One region of the Rhodoferax sp. GW821-FHT02C08 genome, then DNA from elsewhere that is predicted to be linked to it. Evidence: riboswitches for the same ligand, from Rfam matches in the RefSeq annotation. Region 1 holds a riboswitch; the other holds the start of a gene.
The links. Region 1 has a riboswitch for glycine ahead of gcvT (glycine cleavage system aminomethyltransferase GcvT). Riboswitches for the same ligand answer to the same signal wherever they lie in the genome.
Positions count from the first base shown of each region.

Region 1 (3,383 bases):
AGTCACCGCTGGCCATCAGCTGGGGCAGGGTGATGACGGCGGTGCTGACCTTGACTTCAATACCCAGCGGCTTGGCGCGGGTCTGGATGACTTCGATGGTTTGCGGATGGCAGTCGCCCGCCACGATGAACACATTGCTCTTGCTTTTGGCGCTGCGCTTGGCCAGGGCCATGGCCTCGGCGGCGGCGGTGGCCTCGTCCAGCATGGACGCGTTGGCAATCGGCATGCCGGTCAGGTCGCAGACCATGGTTTGGAAGTTGACCAGCGCCTCCATGCGGCCTTGCGAAATCTCGGCCTGGTAGGGCGTGTAGGCGGTGTACCAGGCGGGGTTCTCCAGGATGTTGCGCTGGATCACGCCGGGGGTGTGGGTACCGTAATAGCCCTGGCCGATGAAGCTTTTGAAGACCTGGTTCTTGGCGGCAATAGCCTTCAGCTCGGCCAGTGCTGCCGCCTCGGTCACGGGCGCTGGCAGATCCATTGGCGTGCTGCGCGCGATGGAGCGCGGCACGATGCCGTCAATCAGATCCCGGCGCGAACTGGAGCCAATCACTTCCAGCATCAGGGTTTCGTCGGCAGCGTCGATGCCGATGTGGCGGGCGATGAATTCGCTGGCGTTTTCTAGTTCGTGCAGGGAGGTCGTCATGGGGCAGGTCTAGGGAGGGTTAGGCGTTTTGGCTAAATGCGTTGTAGGCGGTTTCGTCCAGCAGGGCGGCGACTTGCGATGCGTCTGACAGCTTGACCTTGAAGAACCAGCCAGCGCCCAGTGGGTCGGTGTTGGCCAGAGCAGGGTCGGCGCGCAGGGCTTCGTTGACCTCGGTGATCTCGCCGGAGACAGGCATGTACACATCGGCCGCGGCCTTCACGGACTCGACCACGCCGGCCACGTCTTTTTGCGCGAAGCTTGCGCCGACGGCGGGCAGGTCGACGAACACTACGTCACCCAATGCGTCTTGCGCGTGGTGCGTGATGCCGACGGTGGCGGTGTCGCCCTCGATGTTCAGCCATTCGTGGTCTTCGGTGTACTTGATGCTCATGGGGGTGCTCCTGTAAAAAGTTGAATTAACCGCGAAAGTAATTGTTCGGGGTGAATGGCATGGACGTGACTTCCATCGGCACGATTTTGCCTCGCACGATGGCGTTGATACGGGTGCCGATGGTGGCAAATTCTGGCGCCACGTAGGCCATTGCAATCGGCTTGTCTACCGTGGGGCCAAGCAAGCCGCTGGTGACTTCGCCAATTGCGTTGCCTGCGGTGTCCTGCAAGGCTGTGTGTTCACGCACCGGGATACGTTCCAGTGCCATCAGTCCCACACGTTTCTTGGTTGTAGTGCCTGGTTTACCTGCGAGTTGCGCTAGTATTTTGCTAGCGCCTGGGAAGCCGCCTTCACGCGCGCCACCAGCGCGGCGTACTTTTTGCAGGGCCCAGTTCAGGCCGGCTTCGATGGGGGTGGTGCTGGTGTCCAGGTCGTTGCCATACAGGCACAGGCCAGCTTCCAGGCGCAGCGAGTTGCGTGCGCCCAGGCCTATGGGTTGGACTTCGGGCTGGGCCAGCAGAGCGCGGGCCAGTGCCTCGGCCTGGTCTTGGTGTACCGAAATTTCAAAACCGTCTTCGCCGGTATAGCCACTGCGGGTCAAGAAGCAGGGGATGCCGGAAACAATGAAATGGCCGCCGGTCATGAACACCAGCTTTTCCACGCCGGGCGCCAGGCGCGACAGCGCGTCTACAGCCTTGGGGCCTTGCAGCGCCAGCAGCGCCATTTCCGGCATGGGGATGACTTCGCAATGCAGGCTGATCCGGGCCTGGATGTGGGCAATGTCCGCTGCTTTGCAGGCACCGTTGACGACGACGAAGATGTCATCTTCCGCCTGCTTGAAAAACATCAGGTCGTCGCGGATGCCGCCCTCGTCGTTCAGCAGCAGGCCGTAGCGCTGCTTGCCTACGGGCAGGTCGATCACGTCGACTGGCACCAGGGTTTCAAAGGCCGCAGCGGCATCGGGGCCGACCAGGCGCAACTGGCCCATGTGGGATACGTCGAACAGGCCGGCGGCGTTACGCGTGTGGTGGTGTTCGGCCATCAGGCCGGCCGGGTACTGCACCGGCATGCTGTAGCCAGCGAAGGGCACCATGCGGGCGCCGAGCTCCAGATGCAGCGCGTTGAGGGGAGTGAGTAACAAATCGGCCATGGCGGTTCTTTCGGGGACACACAATCGGATCATGGCCTTTGACGGCCATGTGTGGTCCCCGCTGTCCGCTTTACCTGAGCGATTCGCCGGGCCGGCCTTGCGGTGGTGCAGGCCGACTGCGGGTTGCGCCTTCGGTGAGTCCGCTCGGGGCGGACTTCTCTCCAGTGGGGTGACGTTTGATGAGAAACGCTTGTCAGTCCTTTTGCCTGAGCGTTCAGGCCCACGTAGCGGGGCCCTGCGCCTTCGGCGGTTTTCGGATGAAAACTCTCTCCTGACGGGGGGGATTCTACCCAAGCGCAAGTCGGCATAATTCCGTGGACTAAGGGGGCGCGATGCAGCTGGCAGACATAGACCGAGAACTGGAAACCGCCAAGGCCAAGGGCGCCGTGCGGGATATCGTGATCCCGCCGTGCCCCCAGCTCTTGCTGGCGCTGCAGGGCGAAGTGCGGGGCGGCGACCCCGACCCCGCCGCCATCGCCCGCATTGCCAGCCAGGACGTGGCCATGGCGGCGGCGCTGATACGTTATTCGAACAGCCCGCTGTTTGCCCGCTCGCGCCCGGCCCGTACCGTGGGCGAGGCCATCGCCATGCTGGGCGTGAAGCAGACGGTGGGCGTGCTGACCGGCTTCTTTACCCGGCATGCGATCCGCGTGGATGCGGCCTTGCTGGAGCATTTCTGGGAAACCTCGACCCGCCGATCCCTGGCCATGGCCTATATCGCCCGCCATCTGTACGGTGTGGATGCCGACGTGGCGCAGACCTGTGGCCTGTTCTGCCATGTGGGCATACCGGTGATGTTGCAGGGCCTGAAGGGCTATGCCGGCACCCTGGCCGAGGCCCTGGCGCGGCAGGACCGCAGCTTTGTGGCAACCGAGAACGCCGCCCACAAGACCGACCACGCCGTGGTGGGCGCGCTGGTGGCCAAGACCTGGAAGCTGCCGCCCCTGGTGACGGCCGCCGTGCGCCTGCACCACGACTTCGACATTCTGCCGGTGGCCAGCGTCCCGCCCGAAGTGCGCTATCTGGTGGCCATGCTGTTGCTGGCCGAGCACTTGGTGGCCCTGCATGAAGGCACGCGCGAGTCGGACGAATGGGCCCGCCATGGTTCGGCCTGCATGTCGCACCTGCATATCGACCAGGCTGAGCTGCAGCACTGGGCGGACGATCTGCATCCGGTGTTTGAAAACCTGGCCTAGTTT
Region 1 covers NZ_JBWKVR010000027.1:56,169-59,551, forward strand. The annotation lists gene gcvP (aminomethyl-transferring glycine dehydrogenase) at 1-643, opposite strand, end outside; gene gcvH (glycine cleavage system protein GcvH) at 663-1,034, opposite strand; gene gcvT (glycine cleavage system aminomethyltransferase GcvT) at 1,060-2,184, opposite strand; glycine riboswitch at 2,236-2,359, opposite strand; glycine riboswitch at 2,369-2,468, opposite strand; gene AC07VY_RS23255 (HDOD domain-containing protein) at 2,517-3,380, shown strand.

Region 2 (3,383 bases), on a different contig from region 1:
GGTCTTGATGGGGCTGTCGGTCTTCACGTAATAGCCGGTCCAGGTGTTGTCGTCCACGCCGTAGTAGCCGAGCACGGCTTTCACCGGCGCCTTCTTGGCCAGCAGCTTGACCAGCGCGCCATTGAAAGCGCCACCGATATCGATGTCGCCGGTGACCACGGCCTGCACGTCCTGCGGGCCGCTGATGGTGTTGCCCACCCACTTGGCTTTCAGCGGCGCCAGATAGCCCAGACTTTCGGCCAGCTCGATCCAGACCACCTGGCCGGCCGAGCCCTGGTAGCGGATGTCGGTGACTTCCAGGGCCTCTTGCGCCAGGGCCTGGGCCGACAGCCCGAAGGCCACTGCCGCGGCGGTAAATAGCTTGAAAACGGTTCGCATGCATGTCCCTTGGGAGTTGTCGTGAAGTTGCAGCGTAGATTGGCAAGGCCTACGCAACAACGAAGGAAATTGCGCATGCATATGCGCATCTGTGCGGTGTAGATGCACATGCGAATTCCGTGCTTTGGTTTCCGGGTTGCAGTTCCTAGCATGGGCGGGTGTTTTTTTCGATCCTGTTTCAACCCGTCTTACCAAGGAAGTTGCATGTCCGCTGTTCTCAACGCTCCCCACGCTGAAATCGTTCCCACACTCGATATCCATCCTTTGGCGGGGCGGATTGGTGCACGCATACAAGGCGTGCGCCTGTCGGGCCAGTTGGCGCCCGAAACCTTTGCCGCCATCCACCAGGCGCTGCTGCAGCACAAGGTGCTGTTCTTCCGCGGCCAGCAGCATCTGGACGATGCCGAGCACCAGCTGTTTGCCGGGCGCTGGGGCAGCATCGTGCCGCATCCCACCGTGCCCTCGCGCAGCGGCACCGAGATTCTGGAGCTGGACTCGAACCACGGCGGCCGGGCTAATTCCTGGCATACCGACGTGACCTTCGAAGCCGCTTATCCCAAGGTATCGGTGCTGCGCGCGCTGACCATTCCGCAGCAGGGCGGCGACACGGTGTGGGCGAATACCGCCGAGGCCTACAACCAGTTGCCGACCGAGCTGAAGGCCCTGGCCGACACCCTGTGGGCGGTGCACGGCAACGACTACGACTACGCCGCCACCCGCGTCGAAGTGGATGCGCATGGCGCCAAGCATTACCGCGAAGTGTTTACCTCGCGCCTGATCGAGGCCCGCCATCCGCTGGTGCGCGTACACCCCGAAACCGGCGAGCGCAGCCTGGTGGCCGGGCATTTCCTGAAGCGCTTTGTGGGCTACAACACGCATGACTCGCAGCGCCTGTTCGAGATCTTCCAGCACCACATCACGCGGCTGGAGAACACCGTGCGCTGGCGTTGGGCCGAGGGCGATGTGGCCATCTGGGACAACCGCGCGACCCAGCACTACGCGATCAATGACTACGGCGACCAGCACCGCGTGGTGCGCCGCGTCACCGTGCATGGTGATCTGCCGGTGTCGGTGCACGGCCGGCGCAGTGCGGCCGAGCCTGCGAAAAATTAGAGCGCGGTTCGGCCGGGTCAATCAGTCGGCCTTATGGGCGGATTCAATTGATTGACCGAGTCATTCCGGTGCTAGGGTGCGTGGACCCCATGCGATAATTGCGGCAGGTACCGGGAGAGTCTGGGGCCCTTGTTGCTCAACAAGTTTGCCCACAGCGCCGAAGGAGCAACCGCCCCGGAAACTTTCAGGCAAAAGGACCGGTACCTGTCACACACATCTGAAGAGCAACCGGGTTTCGTCACCCGGTTCACCGCAGGAGCAAGCGGCTTGGCTATGTGCCAGTCGTGAATCTCTCAGGTCCAAAACAGAGGGGCGATAGCTGCGCACGCTTGTTGCTATCCCCACTTTGACGTTTTGGAACTCTCATCATGAAAAAGTTTGCTGTTATAGGCGGCGGTATTACGGGCGTGACCACGGCATATGCCCTCGCAAAGCGGGGTTTCGCGGTCACTTTGTTTGAAAAACACCGCTATGCGGCCATGGAAACATCGTTTGCCAATGGCGGGCAGTTTTCGGTGTCGAACGCCGAGGTATGGAACCATTGGTCTACCGTGCTCAAGGGGCTGAAGTGGATGCTCAAGAGCGACGCACCTTTATTGGTCAACCCCAAGCCGAGCTGGCACAAGCTGGCCTGGTTTGCCGAGTTCATTGCTGCCATCCCGCACTACGAGAAAAACACCGTGGAGACCACCCGCCTTGCCATTGCTGCGCGTGCGCACCTGAATGCCTGGGCGGATGCGGAAGGGCTGGACTTTGACCACAAGCGCGAAGGCATTCTGCACATCTACCGTGACAAAGCCAGCTTCGACCATGCCGGCAAGGTCTCCAAATTGCTGGCCCAGGGCGGGCTGGACCGCCGCGCGGTCACACCGCAAGAAATGCGCGCCATCGAGCCCACCTTGGCTGGCAACTACTATGGCGGTTATTTCACTGAAAGCGACACCACGGGCGACATCCACAAATTCAGCACCGGCATGGCCTTGGCGGCCGAGCGCCTGGGCGTGCAAACCCGCTATGGCCAGCACATAGATGCCGTGCAGAGCGATGGCAAACAGGTGACTGTCACTGCCAATGATGGAATCGAACGGCAGTCCCATGTGTTTGACGGTGTGGTGGTTTGCGCCGGTACGGCCAGCCGGGACCTGGCGGCGCAGCTGGGCGACCGCGTCAACATCTATCCCGTCAAAGGCTATTCCATTACGGTGAATTTGCAGGATGCACAAAGCCAGGCTGCTGCACCGATGGTGAGCCTGCTGGACGACGGCACCAAATTGGTCACCAGCCGCTTGGGTGTGGACCGATTCCGCGTGGCCGGTACGGCGGAGTTCAATGGCTATAACCGGGATATCCGGGCCGACCGCATCCGTCCTTTGGTGGAATGGGTACAGCAGTGCTTTCCGGGTGTGCGCACCGAAAGTGTGGTGCCCTGGGCTGGACTGCGCCCCATGATGCCCAACCTGCTGCCTCGGGTGGGCAAAGGCAAGCGACCTGGCGTGTTCTACAACACCGGGCACGGGCACCTGGGGCTGACTCTGTCGGCCGTGACGGCCGATATGGTGGGCGCCATCGTTGCCTCCAGCTACGCCTAGCCGGTGTTATTCGCTCAGGCGAACGTAGGTGGACAGCAGGCTGCTTTTGTTGACCACGCCCAGTTGTGGGCTGGTGCAGTAAGCGACCCAGCAAGGATGCACCCAGCGCGGCCAACTGCACCATGGAGACCTCTCGGCTTATGGAGCCGCCGCTGGCGATGCTGAGCAGGGAAGAGCCGCTGCGGACCAGACTGGCTTGCACGGGAATATGGCCGTTGCCCAGCGCGACGGCTTCCATATAGTCGCTTGGGGCATTTTGTGGGGTGCGGTTCTGGGCCCAGGTGAGCAGCGCACCTGCCAGCA
Region 2 covers NZ_JBWKVR010000022.1:66,179-69,561, forward strand. The annotation lists gene AC07VY_RS21560 (ABC transporter substrate-binding protein) at 1-378, opposite strand, end outside; gene AC07VY_RS21565 (TauD/TfdA dioxygenase family protein) at 583-1,491, shown strand; glycine riboswitch at 1,593-1,701, shown strand; gene AC07VY_RS21570 (D-amino acid dehydrogenase) at 1,860-3,080, shown strand; partial or broken gene AC07VY_RS21575 (chloride channel protein) at 3,163-3,383, opposite strand, start outside.
Region 2: it holds a riboswitch for glycine, as region 1 does, so the genes downstream of both, AC07VY_RS21570 (D-amino acid dehydrogenase) here and gcvT (glycine cleavage system aminomethyltransferase GcvT) in region 1, are expected to answer to the same signal.